3 regions of the Mesorhizobium sp. SP-1A genome follow, and region 2 is predicted to be linked to each of the others. Evidence: predicted binding sites of a transcription regulator. Region 2 holds the regulator's gene; each other region holds the start of a gene.
The links. The regulator LexA, encoded in region 2, represses DNA repair genes until DNA is damaged. The targets are predictions, from matches to a motif close to TGTTCNNNNTGTGTTCNG.
Positions count from the first base shown of each region.

Region 1: QU595_RS18830 (helicase-related protein) is a predicted target of LexA. The motif match lies at 2,044-2,061, and genes of this name have one in related genera.
Region 3: parE (DNA topoisomerase IV subunit B) is a predicted target of LexA. The motif match lies at 2,551-2,568, and genes of this name have one in related genera.

Region 1 is NZ_JAVXZD010000004.1:113,474-117,845, reverse strand. Features, by position in the region: gene QU595_RS18830 (helicase-related protein) at 1-1,880, opposite strand, end outside; gene QU595_RS18825 (ABC transporter ATP-binding protein) at 2,572-3,657, opposite strand; gene QU595_RS18820 (iron ABC transporter permease) at 3,654-4,372, opposite strand, start outside.
Region 2 is NZ_JAVXZD010000010.1:73,126-77,497, forward strand. Features, by position in the region: gene glp (gephyrin-like molybdotransferase Glp) at 1-893, shown strand, start outside; gene lexA (transcriptional repressor LexA) at 1,003-1,722, shown strand; gene QU595_RS27585 (ComEC/Rec2 family competence protein) at 1,716-4,259, opposite strand; gene gltX (glutamate--tRNA ligase) at 4,358-4,372, shown strand, end outside.
Region 3 is NZ_JAVXZD010000014.1:24,709-29,080, forward strand. Features, by position in the region: gene QU595_RS29505 (FUSC family protein) at 1-400, opposite strand, end outside; gene parE (DNA topoisomerase IV subunit B) at 430-2,484, opposite strand; gene QU595_RS29515 (helix-turn-helix transcriptional regulator) at 2,731-2,997, shown strand; gene QU595_RS29520 (SulP family inorganic anion transporter) at 3,074-4,372, shown strand, end outside.

The DNA.
Region 1 (4,372 bases), on a different contig from region 2:
TGGAAATTGACGAAACGCTCCGCGCGCGCCGCCACCTTGTCGCGCGCCGGGCCGGTAAGCTGCTCGTCCGCGAACAGCACCAGACGCGGCTTCAGCGCGTCCTCGCCCGCCACCAGCGTGCCGATCGGCTGGCCGATCCAGCGCAGCGTGCCGTCGGAGCCGAGCGCGATGTCGTTGTTGCCGGAAGCGGCGAAGCGCTCCGCGCGCGCCTCGAATTCGGCCGCCAGCGCCTTCTGCGCGGCCGCGCGCACCGCCTTGGCGTCCTCGCCGCCGGCGCTCTGGTCGGCGGTGAAGCGGAACCCCTGCAACTCGCCGACATGATGGCCCTCTACGAGGACCGTTCCGTTTGCGCTTATTTCGGCATCAAGCATGGTGTTTTCTCTAAGGCGCCGCATGAGGACGGAAGTCCTGCGGTCTACGAAGCGTTTCGTCAACCGCTCATGCAGCGCATCCGACAGTCTGTCCTCGATTTCTCTTGTCTTTTCCTGCCAGTGTGTCGGATCGGCCAGCCAGCCGGGACGGTTGGACACGAAAGTCCAGGTGCGGATCTGCGCGATGCGATGCGAGAGCGTGTCGATGTCGCCCTCTGTCGTCTCGGCCCGGCGCACCTGCACGGCCATGTAGTCCTCGTCGACATGGCCGCGCCGCGCCAGGTCCATATAGATCGAGGCGACGAGGTCGGCATGCTGGGCCGGCGCGATCTTGCGATAGTCCGGCAACGCGCAGGCCTCCCACAGAAGCGCCACGCGCTGGTGGCCGGTGGCGAGCGCGCGGATGTCGCCGTCCTTCGACAGATATTCCAGCGCCTGCGCGTCCACAGCCGGCAGGGCGCGCGTCAGCCCTTCCACCGGGGCGTTGGTTTCGATGGAGCGCTTCAGCGCATCGAGCGAGGCGAAATCGAAGTCGGCTGTGCGCCACTGCAGCACCTTCACCGGCTCGAAATCGTGGCTCTCGATCTTCTGCACCAGATCGTCGTCGAACGGATCGACCCGGCCGGTGACGCCGAAGGTGCCGTCGCGCAGGTGCCGTCCGGCGCGGCCGGCGATCTGGCCGAGTTCCGCTGCGGTGAGCTGGCGGAACTGGTAGCCGTCGAATTTCCGGTTCTGCGCGAAGGCGACGTGATCGACGTCGAGGTTGAGCCCCATGCCGATGGCGTCCGTGGCGACGAGATAGTCCACGTCACCGGACTGGTAGAGCGCAACCTGGGCGTTGCGCGTGCGCGGACTGAGCGCGCCCAGCACCACCGCGGCGGCGCCCTGCTGGCGGCGTATCAGCTCGGCAATGGCATAGACCTCGCCGGCCGAGAAGGCGACGATGGCCGAGCGGCGCGGCAGGCGCGTGAGCTTCTTGGATCCGGCATAAGCGAGATGCGACAGCCGCGGCCGCGTCACCACCGACACGCCCTTGAGCAGCTTCTGCAGGATGCCCTGCATGGTGGCGGCGCCGAGCAGCAGCGTCTCCTGCCGCCCGCGCAGATGCAGGATGCGGTCGGTGAAGATATGGCCGCGTTCCAGGTCGTTGGCGAGCTGGACCTCGTCGATCGCCACGAAGGCCGCGTCCGTTTCGCGCGGCATCGCCTCTACGGTGCACACCGAATAGCGCGCGCCGGCGGGCTGGATCTTCTCCTCGCCGGTGACGAGCGCCACCTTGCTTGCGCCGACCTTCTCGCACAGCCGCCCATAGACCTCGCGCGCCAAGAGACGCAGCGGCAGGCCGATCACCCCGCTCTCATGCGCCACCATGCGTTCGATCGCCAGATGCGTCTTGCCGGTGTTGGTGGGCCCGAGCACGGCCGTCACGTCACGGCCGGACAGGATCAGCGGCTGTTTCACGGCCGCCTGCCCCGCCCTCGGCGCGGTCTTTGTCAGCTGGATATCCATCGGCCTGGAGAGAAACCTTCTCGTCCGTATTCCTCGGATGCGCGCCCCCGCGCGCACTGATGACAGCCGACACATAGGCATTCGCAGGCGCGAGCGAAAGCATAATGTTCCGCGCCCCGTTCACAGCCAGGGCCCTGCTCCCGCCGCCTCGGCCTTTAACGTTCGGAACGAGTCTGGAACGAATCGGCGACGAATCACTGACTCTCGCTGATTCATGCTTCGTTCACGGCTAGATATGGACTTTCGGCAGCCGCTCCGCACCAGATCGTGAATCGGCAGAGGAGCCTGGCTCGTCACATGAAACGCCGTTGTTAACTTTTTTGCCTGCTGGCGTCGGCCATGCGGCGGCTCGACGTGCCATTCGAGCGCAAGGCCTTGAAAAGAATGCGATTTCTTAACGCGGATTAATCATTTCGCCGCCTCGCGGCCGGCTTCGCGTTAACGTTCCGGCCAAAGCCGGAACGAATCGGCGACGAATCGGCGATGCGTAGGTTTTCCCGTTTCGTTCCCTACAACATATTGTGCACCGCACAGCTTATCCACCGATTGTCCACAAGCGGGGAGCCGCTGCGGCCTGGGATTCCGGCCCGGCATTAACTTTTCCGTGCCGAAACGGGACAGGCGCGTCAGGAGAACTTCGAAAAAGGCTTGCAATCCGCGCCGTTTCGGAATCCGGCCCGAAGCCGCGGTTTCAGGAAAACACGTGCGCGGCGCCGACCACGTGAATGCGCACGATCTCGCCCACGGACGGCGCGTCGGTGCCGGCCTTGCGCAACATCAGCGGCGTGCTGCCGATGGCTGCCGCCTCGGGCGGATCGAGACTGTTCAGCAGCTTCACCGCCACCGAGCATGTGGCGCCGCCGAATTCCAGGTCGGTCACCTCGCCATAGAGCTGGCCCGGCCGCGCCGCCATGGCTTCCTCGCGCGTCGCGCGCTCCAGCATCACCTGCTCGGGCCGCAACATGATGCGGGCGAGATCGCGCTTGTCCTTGGTTTCAAGCGCGATGCGACCCAGCGAACATTCGGCGAAACCGCCGCCCACCCTCGCCGGCAGCACGATCGCCTCGCCGAGGAACTCGGCCACCATTCGGTCCTTCGGCTTGAGATAAAGTTCGCGCGGCGTGCCGACCTGCGAGAAGCGGCCTTCGCGCATGACGGCGACCTGATCGGCAAAGGACAACGCCTCGGCCTGGTCGTGCGTCACCAGTATGGTGGTGATGCCGGCCGCCTCCAGCATCTCGGCCACCGCCTTGCGCATCGAGGCGCGCAGGCCGGTGTCGAGGGCGGAAAAGGGTTCGTCCAGCAGCATCAGCCGCGGCTTCATCGCCATCGCGCGGGCCAGCGCCACCCTTTGCTGCTGCCCGCCGGAAAGCTGGTGCGGCCGCCGCTTCAGGATGGCGGCGTCCAGCCCGACGATATAGGCAAGCTCGGCAATGCGCTCCTGCCGCCGCGCGGTGCTGCGTGCCAGGCCGAAGCCGATATTCTCCGCAATGGTCAGGTGCGGGAACAGCGCCCCGTCCTGGGCGACGAGGCCGATGCCGCGCAAATGGGCGGGCACGCTGCCCGTCTCGTCGGCGAGAACCTGTCCGTCGAGCACGATGCGGCCCTTGTCGGGAACCTCGAAGCCGGCGATCAGCCGCAGGAGCGTGGTCTTGCCGCAGCCGGACGGCCCCACGATGGCCGTGCGCGTGCCGGGCGCCACGGCCATGTCCACGCCGGCCAGCGCAGCGACCGGGCCGTAGTTCTTGTAAAGACCGTGCAGTTCGAGAAGGCTCATCGTCCGGCCATCCGTTTCGACTGGACATAAAGCAGCCAGGTGAGCGGCAGCGACATCGCCACCATGATCGCCGCGTAAGGCGCCGCTGCGGCGTAGTCGATCTCGCCGCTGTAGTTCCAGAACGCCATGGCCAGCGTGCGCGTGCCGTTGGGCGCGAGCATCTGCGTGGCGGTTAGTTCGTTCAGGATGCCGAGCGCCGAAAGCGCCAGCCCGGCGGCTGCGCCCGGCGCGGACAGGCGGATCGTCGTGGCCCAGAGCGCCTTCAGGGGCGGACGGCCGAGGCTGCCTGCGGCGCGTTCCAGTTCGACCGGCGCCTGTGCGACCGAGGCGCGCAGGCTGATCAGCGCGCGCGGCAGGAACATCAGCCCATATGCCAATATGATCGTGAACAGCGTCTGGTAGAGCGGCATCGCGACGTGGACGGTGATCGTGACCAGCGCCAGCGCCACCACTACGCCCGGCAGCGAGCCGACGATGTAGTTGGTGCCTTCCAGCATTCTTTGCAGGCGGCCCGGCGAGCGGATCGACATCCACGCCATCGGAATTGCCGCAAGTGTCGCCAGCAGCCCGCCGGCAAGCGCAAGGAACAGCGTCTGCCCCAGCGCCAGGCCGATCTCGTCCAGGCGCCAGACGCCGGCGCCTCCGGCGATCAGCCAGCGGCCGATGGTGGTGAAGGGAACTCCGAGCGACAGCGCGGCGACGACGATCGGCAACA
Region 2 (4,372 bases):
CCATCGTCATCCAGGAGAATGTCCGCGACCTCGGAGAAGGCCTGATCCAGGTGCTGGAAGGCTCTGCACCGGGTCGTCATATCCGGTTTACCGGCCTCGACTTCTCCGAAGGCGAGATATTGTTGAAGAAAGGCCGCATCCTCGATGCAGCGGCGCTGTCCCTTGCCGCTTCGGCCAACCATCCGCGCCTCGACGTGGTGCGCAGGCCGCTGGTCGCGATCATCGCGACTGGCGACGAGCTCTTGCCGCCCGGCAGCGATCTCGGTCCGGGCAAGATCATCGCGTCGAACGCTTTCGGCGTAGTCGCGGCGGCGCGCTCGGTGGGCGCAGACGTTCTCGATCTCGGCATCGCCTCCGACAACCGGGAAGCCATCGCGGCGCTCATCAGGAAAGCCGTCGCCGCCAGGGCAGACGTGCTGGTCACTTTGGGCGGTGCTTCGGTCGGCGACCACGATCTGGTCAACGACGTGCTGACCTCCGAGGGCATGAAGCTCGATTTCTGGCGCATCGCCATGCGCCCGGGCAAGCCGCTGATGTTCGGCAGGCTGCAAGGCGTCCGCTGCATCGGCTTGCCGGGAAATCCGGTAGCGAGCATCGTCTGTTCGCAGCTTTTCCTGAAGCCCCTGCTCGCTGGCCTCGGCGGACGGCCATTCCAGCAGGTGATGCGTGAAGCCACGCTCGGCATCGCCATGCCTGCCAACGACCGGCGCGAGGATTACGTTCGTGCGGTGGTGCTGAAGGAAGACGCCGGGCGGACGGTTGCGACACCCTTTGGCGTGCAGGATTCGTCCATGCTCAAGACGCTGGCGGATGCCGATGGGCTGATCGTGCGGGCACCATTCGCGCCAGCCGCGCAGGTTGGCGACACCTGCACCGTGCTGATGCTGCGCTGAACAAATCGTCAACGCGTTCACAGAACTTTAAACGGTTGCGGAACACAACTGGAACAGATAGTGTTTGTTCCGGGTTTGTTTTTCTGATTCCGATCCCTCGGGGGCAACAATGCTGACGCGCAAGCAACATGAGCTTCTCCTTTTCATCCACGAGCGGTTGAAGGAAAGCGGCATCCCCCCCTCCTTCGACGAGATGAAGGAGGCGCTTGATCTTGCTTCCAAATCCGGCATTCACCGGCTGATCACGGCGCTGGAGGAGCGCGGGTTCATCCGCCGCCTCCCCAATCGGGCGCGGGCTCTGGAAGTGCTGCGCCTGCCCGACTCGATCGCTCCCGGCCTCAATGCGGCGCGAAAGTTCTCGCCCAGCGTCATCCAGGGCAGTTTGGGCCGGCCGGTCAAGGAAACGCCCCGCGCCCCGGCTGCGAGCAATGACGACGACGCCGCGCCCGCCATTTCCGTGCCCGTGATGGGCCGTATCGCAGCCGGTGTCCCGATCGACGCGATCCAGCACAAGACGCACTCGATCTCGGTGCCGCCGGACATGATCAGCGGCGGCGAGCACTACGCCCTCATGGTCAAGGGCGATTCCATGATCGAGGCCGGCATCTTCGACGGCGATACGGTCATCATCCGCAACGCCAACACCGCCAGCCCCGGCGAAATCGTCGTGGCGCTGATTGACGAGGAGGAAGCGACATTGAAGCGCTTCCGCCGGAAAGGCGCCTCGATCGCGCTGGAAGCGGCCAATCCCGCTTACGAGACGCGCATCTTCGGGCCGGATCGCGTCAAGGTGCAGGGGCGACTCGTCGGGCTGATCCGGCGCTATTGATAGCGCGCCTGTGGCTCGTTGGCTTCGTCGTCGGACGGTGGTGAGGCCGACGGCGTCGGCGAAGAAGACTTGGGCGACCGCTGCTTTCCGGATTTCGGTTGGTATGGCGGCAATCCCCTTGCATCGCGGGAGAACCGGCGCTGGACATGCCAGGGACGGTAGTCGTCTTCGATGGCGAAGCGGATTTCCGCTTGCGCGGTTGCCGAAGCCGGATTGAAGCGGACAGCGGCGCTGCCGGAACGGGCCAGATCCCGCTTCGTGACGACGGCGATCAGCGGGTCGTTGCAGGGATCGGCTGCCGTCGCGTCCTCGATGACGATGAGCGCCGCAAAGCCGCATGCGGACCGCGCCGCGGTAAGGGTCGACGCATGCGCGACGATCGCTCCGTTCGGATGGCGCGCCACGCACAGTCCAGCGCCGCACAGGAACGGGCTGCCGGGCGGCAGTTCACTGGCATCGATGCCTGTATACCGCAGGTCCGGGCCCTTCAACCGTTCCGGCAGAACCAGGTTTTCGGCATCCATGGCGCGGCGCCAATTATCCATCGCGAAGGCGCTGGGACGTGGCCGGTTGACTGCAAGCTCGGAGCCTCCGATCGGCACCGCGACGAGGCGCGCGTCTTCGGCCACCAGCACATCCGGAACCTCTACCGCGCGCAACGTCAGGATACCGGCGATCGCGAAAGGCAAGGCGGCCAGCCGCCACCATGTCGTCGCCATGGTGGCGATCACCAGCGCGACCGTAACCAGCAGGACGGATTGCAAGGAGATCAGCCCTATTCCGTCGACCGGCGAATGCTCCGACAGCCAGTTCGAGATGGCGATCATGGCCGTCAGCCCCTTCCCCATCACATAGAGGAAGGGCCAGTCCGCGCCGAAGGGCATCGCCAGCGCGCTGAACACCGCGAACGGCATGACGGCCAGCGATACGACCGGCATGACGGCCAGGTTGGCAAACAGGCTGAGCGGCGAAATCCGTTGAAAATGCCAGGCGGCATAAAGCGTCGTGGCGAGACCGGCGACGATGGTGGTCGCCGAAGCGGCCACCAGTCCTTTTCCCAGCCAGCCGACTGCCGCGGCTGGAAGGGAGCGATCGGTCACCGGCATATGAGCCGATCGGCCCTTCCGTGCCCTATAATCCGTCCAGCCGGCAAAAGCGCCTACCAGCGCGGCGGTTGCCGCAAACGACATCTGGAAGCTGGGGCCGACCACTTCATGCGGCGAGAACGCGATCACGACCAGCGCGGATATGGCAAGATTGCGCATGGTAAGGGCGGCCCGGTCGAAGAGAACCGCGCACAGCATGACCGCCAACATGATGAAGCTGCGCTCGGCGGCGACCACGAGGCCGGAAATCAGCAGATAGGCCGCGGTGCACAGCAAGGCAGTGGCGGCGGCATATTTCTTGACCGGATGCCGTGCGGAAAAATCCGGAAACAATGCGAACGCGCCGCGCAGCAACCCCATGATGGTGCCGGCCACGAGCGCCATATGCAGACCGGAGATCGAGATGATGTGGTAGATGCCCGTGCGCCGCATCGCCTCGTTGATCTCCTCGGGGATGCCGGCGCGCACGCCTACGATCAGCGCCGCCGCGATCTCACCCTCCGGACCGCCAATGCTGCGCCGAATCCGGTCGGCAATGGCATCGCGCGCGTTCTCTATGGACAGCGAGAGGCTCGCCGCCGCCACGGGCGAGGCCGAGACCAGCTTGGGATCGGTAAGAAAAAATCCCGTGGCGCCGATGCCTTCGAAATAACTCTGGAAGGAGAAATCATAGCCGCCGGGCCGCACGGGACCGGTTGGAGGCAGCAGGCGCGCATAGCCGGCAACGACCGCCCCGGCCTTCAATCCTTCGGGCACCTTGCGCGCGGTAAGCCGCACGCGTTCGGGCCGGTAGCGCAGCTTTGGCCGGGCCGTTTCGGCCACGTCGAGGGTCAGGCGTATGCGCCCGTTTGCCATCTGGTCGATCGAGACGACCTGGCCGGTTATGCGGGTCGAAACTTCGGACCCCAGCATTGCGGTGCCGGCCCGCCAGGTCTCGAACTTGGCGGCGAGAAACCCCAGAGCGCACATCAGCCCAGCCATCGCCAGGAGCCTTGTGCGCGGCCGGGCGCGCGTGGCGAAAACGATCGCCGCCAATACGAGCGATGTCGCGATGGGCTGCAGGAAGCCGGGCTCCTGCGAGAGCGAGAAATACCAGGCTACGCCGACCCCCAGAAACACGGGAACGAGCAGAAAAGCCGCCCCACGGTCGAGTTCCAGCACGGCGGCCTCGGCCGCCCGCCCGGCAAGGGTCTCGATGGAGAGCCGGAGCCCGGACAGGAATCCGAGCCGGCGCCAAGAGCCGGACCGGCGCCCATGTGCCCGGTCGGGAATGGAAGGAGTGCCTCCATCTTCTGCCGTCGTCTCGGGCGGATGTCTGGGCGGCAGAAAAATCGTCGGTGAAATCGACTGTTTATCGATAAAGAGATCGCGCTCGCTGACGCCGACCGTCGCGTTTTTGCCCTCGCTCGTGTCCCGGCCCCATCCAGCCACGACCTGCCCCTTGCGCCCCTGACCTCCTATGCTACATGAACGCGCGAACCACGAAAGCCTGCATCGCCCGCGTTCCAGGGCCCGCCCACGGAAGTCCCATGTCCGACAAGGTC
Region 3 (4,372 bases), on a different contig from region 2:
TCATCGCCGTATAGCCGGCCAGGGCGGCGCCGTAGGCTTCCGGATTTCGCAGCAGCGAGGAGACGAGCGTGCAGATGCCGATCCATAGCGCCAATGCGCCGAGGAACAGCCATGCATGGCCGCTGAAAAGAGGCACGATGGCGAGCGCCACGACGGCGCCGATCAATGTGCCGACGAGGCGGAAGAACCCTTTCGCCAAAACCATGCCAGCGACGGGCTGGGAGACGATGAAAACCGTCATCATCGCCCAATGCGGGTGTTCGAGCTTCAAGGCATAGGCGGCGAGCAGCGCGATGAGCCCTGCCGAGACGGTGCGCAGGGCGAAGATCAGGTCGCTTCGGGTCGGCTTCGCAAGCGCCTGGAACCAGTCCCGTAACTGTTTCTCAAGCCGCTGCCACATGACGGTGCTCCGATGAAGCGGCTATGGGGTCAGATATCGAGCGCCTCGGCCTCGGCGAATTCCGCCCGCTCCTGGATGAAACGGAACCGGGCTTCCGGCTTCGTGCCCATCAGGGCGTCCACCGCATCCTTCGTCGCGGCTTCCTCGTCCAGCACCTCCACCCGCAGCAAGGTGCGTTTGCGCGGGTCCATGGTAGTTTCCTTGAGCTGATGCGCCATCATCTCGCCGAGACCCTTGAAGCGGCCGATCTCCACCTTGCCGCGTCCGGTGAATTCGGTGCGCAGGAGTTCGTCCTTGTGGGCGTCGTCGCGCGCATAGGCCACCTTGCCGCCCTGACGGATCGAATAGAGCGGCGGCACGGCCATATAGAGATGGCCGCCGCGGATGATCTGCGGCATTTCCTGATAGAAGAAGGTGATCAGCAGCGAGGCGATGTGGGCGCCGTCGACGTCGGCGTCGGTCATGATGATGACGCGGTCGTAACGCAGATCCTCCTCGCGATATTTGGAGCGTGTGCCGCAGCCCAGCGCCTGGGTCAGGTCGGAGATGGTCTGGTTGGCGGCCAGCTTGTCATTGCCGGCGCTGGCCACGTTCAGGATCTTGCCGCGCAGCGGCAGCACCGCCTGGCTGGCGCGGTCGCGCGCCTGCTTGGCGGAGCCGCCGGCCGAGTCGCCCTCGACGATGAAGATCTCCGCGCCTGCGGCCGCGTTCTGCGTGCAGTCGGCCAGCTTGCCGGGCAGGCGCAGCTTGCGCACCGCCGTCTTGCGCGACACTTCCTTTTCCTGGCGCCGGCGCACCCGCTCGTCGGCACGCGCGATCACCCAATCGAGAAGCTTGGAGGCTTCCTGCGGATTGTCGGCCAGCCAGTGGTCGAACGGGTCGCGAATGGCGTTCTCCACAATGCGGATCGCCTCGATCGTCGCCAGCCTGTCCTTGGTCTGGCCGACGAATTCCGGCTCGCGGATGAAGACGGAAAGCATGCCGGCGGCCGAGATCATCACGTCTTCCGAGGTGACGGCGGAGGCGCGCTTGTTGCCGATCAGATCGGCATAGGCCTTGAGGCCGCGCGTCAGCACATTGCGGAAGCCCGCCTCGTGGGTGCCGCCCTCATGCGTGGGGATGGTGTTGCAGTAGGAATTGAGGAAGCCGTCGCCGCCATACCAGGTGATGGCCCATTCGAGCGAGCCATGGCCGCCCTGCTTCTCGCTCCTGCCGGCGAAAATATCGCGCGTGACCTGGAATTCATCGCCGAGCGAGGCTTTCAGGTAGTCGCCGAGGCCGCCGGGGAAATGAAATTCGGCCTTGGGAGGCGTGGGGTCCTTTTCCTTGATGAGGGATGGATCGCACGACCAGCGAATCTGCACGCCGCCAAACAGATAGGCTTTCGAGCGCGCCATGCGGTAGATCCTGGCCGGCTCGAAGGCGGCGCCCTTGCCGAAGATCTGCTCGTCAGGATGGAAGCGCGTCCTGGTGCCGCGCCGGTTGTGGATTTCGCCCAGATGCTCCAGCCCGCCCTGCGGAATGCCGCGCGAGAAACGCTGGCGGTAGAGCTGGCGGCCGCGCGCCACTTCCACTTCGAGATGGTCGGACAGCGCGTTGACCACCGAGACGCCGACGCCGTGCAGGCCGCCGGACGTTTCGTAGACCTTGGAGTCGAATTTGCCGCCAGCATGCAGCGTGGTCATGATGACCTCGAGCGCCGACTTGTCCTTGAACTTCGGATGAGGATCGACCGGGATGCCGCGGCCGTTGTCGGTGACGGTGAGGAAACCGTCGGCGGAAAGCTCGACCTCGATGAAGGTGGCGTGGCCCGCGACGGCCTCGTCCATCGAATTGTCGATGACCTCCGCGAAGAGATGGTGCAGCGCTTTCTCGTCGGTGCCGCCGATATACATGCCCGGCCGGCGCCGCACCGGCTCCAGGCCCTCCAGCACCTCGATGTCGGCCGCGCTATAACCCTCGCTGCCGTCGCGAGCCGCTGCCGGGCGCTTGGCCGCCTGCACCAGAGGGTCGGCCGGGCGGGACGGGGCACGCACGGGCTGCGGCTGCTTGTCGAGACTGAAAAGGTCGTTGCTGTCGTCCATGCGGCGGGAGATCACGTTGCGCGAATCAGGAAATCATACTGCCATGCTTTCATCTGCAAGGCATGCGGTTCGTGTTCTGTTCATGCGGCGGGCATTGGTCAAGCCCGTTGAGGCCGATTCACGACGAATGTACACGACAACCAACGGTGACAGAGATGGTGCAATGGAGTTTGGGACTGCAATGTTGATGGATGACATATCAATAAGCATATGCTACATGGTCATAGTGACGTCTGAGACCAGCCTATGATCACCAGCGGGCAAATGAAGGCGGCGCGTGCCCTTCTGGGCATCGACCAGAAGCAGCTTGCCGATCAGGCGGGACTTTCGGTGCCGACCATCCAGCGGATGGAGGCGAGCGAAGGGACCGTGCGCGGAGTGGTCGAAAGCCTGATGCGTGTCGTCGAGGCGCTGGACCGCGCCGGCATCGAGCTGATCGGTGAAGGGGCGATGAGCGCAGGCGGCGGGCGCGGTGTCCGCCTGAAGGAGCAGAACCAGACGTCAGCCCGTTGATCCACGATCTTCGCGACGGCGACCGCCGACCCCAGCCGACGATCCCGCCGCCTCTTTGGAGGTAGCAGTTTTCTAAATGTCTACGCAGACCCTGTCTTCGCCGCCGGTGCGACCGAGTTTCGTGGAGCTCTATACGCCGAAACTGGTGACTGTGCTGAGGGAAGGCTACAGCTTCGCCAATTTCCGGGCCGACTTCATGGCCGGTCTCACGGTCGCGATCGTGGCTCTGCCCCTGTCGATGGCGATCGCGATCGGCTCGCATGCGACGCCCGCGCAGGGGCTCTACACCTCCATTGTCGGCGGCTTCCTTGTCTCGGCGCTGGGCGGCAGCCGCTTCCAGATCGGCGGGCCGGCGGGGGCCTTCATCGTGCTGGTCGCGGCCACGGTGCAGCAGCACGGCATGGACGGACTCATTCTCGCGACCATCCTGTCAGGGCTCATGCTGATGGCCATCGGCTATCTGCGGCTCGGCACCTACATCAAATTCATACCCTATCCGGTGACCGTGGGATTCACGGCCGGCATCGCCGTGACCATTTTCTCGGGCGAGATCAAGCCGTTGCTCGGCCTTTCCTTCAGCGGCGGGGAACCGGGGCCGTTGCTGGAGAAGATACCTTTCCTGTGGTCGAAGCTTCCCAGCTTCTCGGCCGCCGCCCTCGCGCTTTCGCTGGCGAGCATCGCACTTTTGACCGCGCTGCGCATGTGGAGGCCACGCTGGCCGGCCATGCTGATCGTCGTGGCGCTGGCAGCTGCGGCGACCGCTTTCCTCAAGCTGCCGGTCGACACCATTGGGTCGCAGTTCGGCGGCATTCCGCGCGAACTTCCGATGCCGGCGTTGCCGCAGCTCAGCCTGGAAAAGGTGCAGGCCGTCCTGCCCAACGCGATTTCCTTCGCGCTTCTGGGCGCGATCGAGTCGCTGCTTTCTGCCGTCGTCGCCGACAGCATGACCGGGCGGCGCCACCGCTCCAATTGCGAACTGGTGGGGCAGGGCGTTGCCAACATCGCATCGGGCCTGTTCGGCGGCATCTGTGTCACCGGAACGGTCGCCCGCACGGCAACGAATGTGCGGGCAGGGGCGCACGGCCCGCTCTCGGGCATGATGCACTCGCTGTTCCTGCTCCTGTTCATTCTGGTCGCGGCACCGCTCGCCAGCTACATCCCACTGGCGGTTCTGGCGGCGGTTCTGGCGGTGGTGTGCTGGAACATGGTCGAACGCCATGCCTTCGCGACCCTGCTGAGGGCGTCGCGCGGGGACGCGGCGGTATTGCTGGCGACCTTCTGCATCACCCTGTTCAGGGGGCTGACAGAGGCGATCGTGGTGGGGTTCGCGCTGGGGTCCGTGCTGTTCATCCATCGCATGTCGCAGACGACGGCG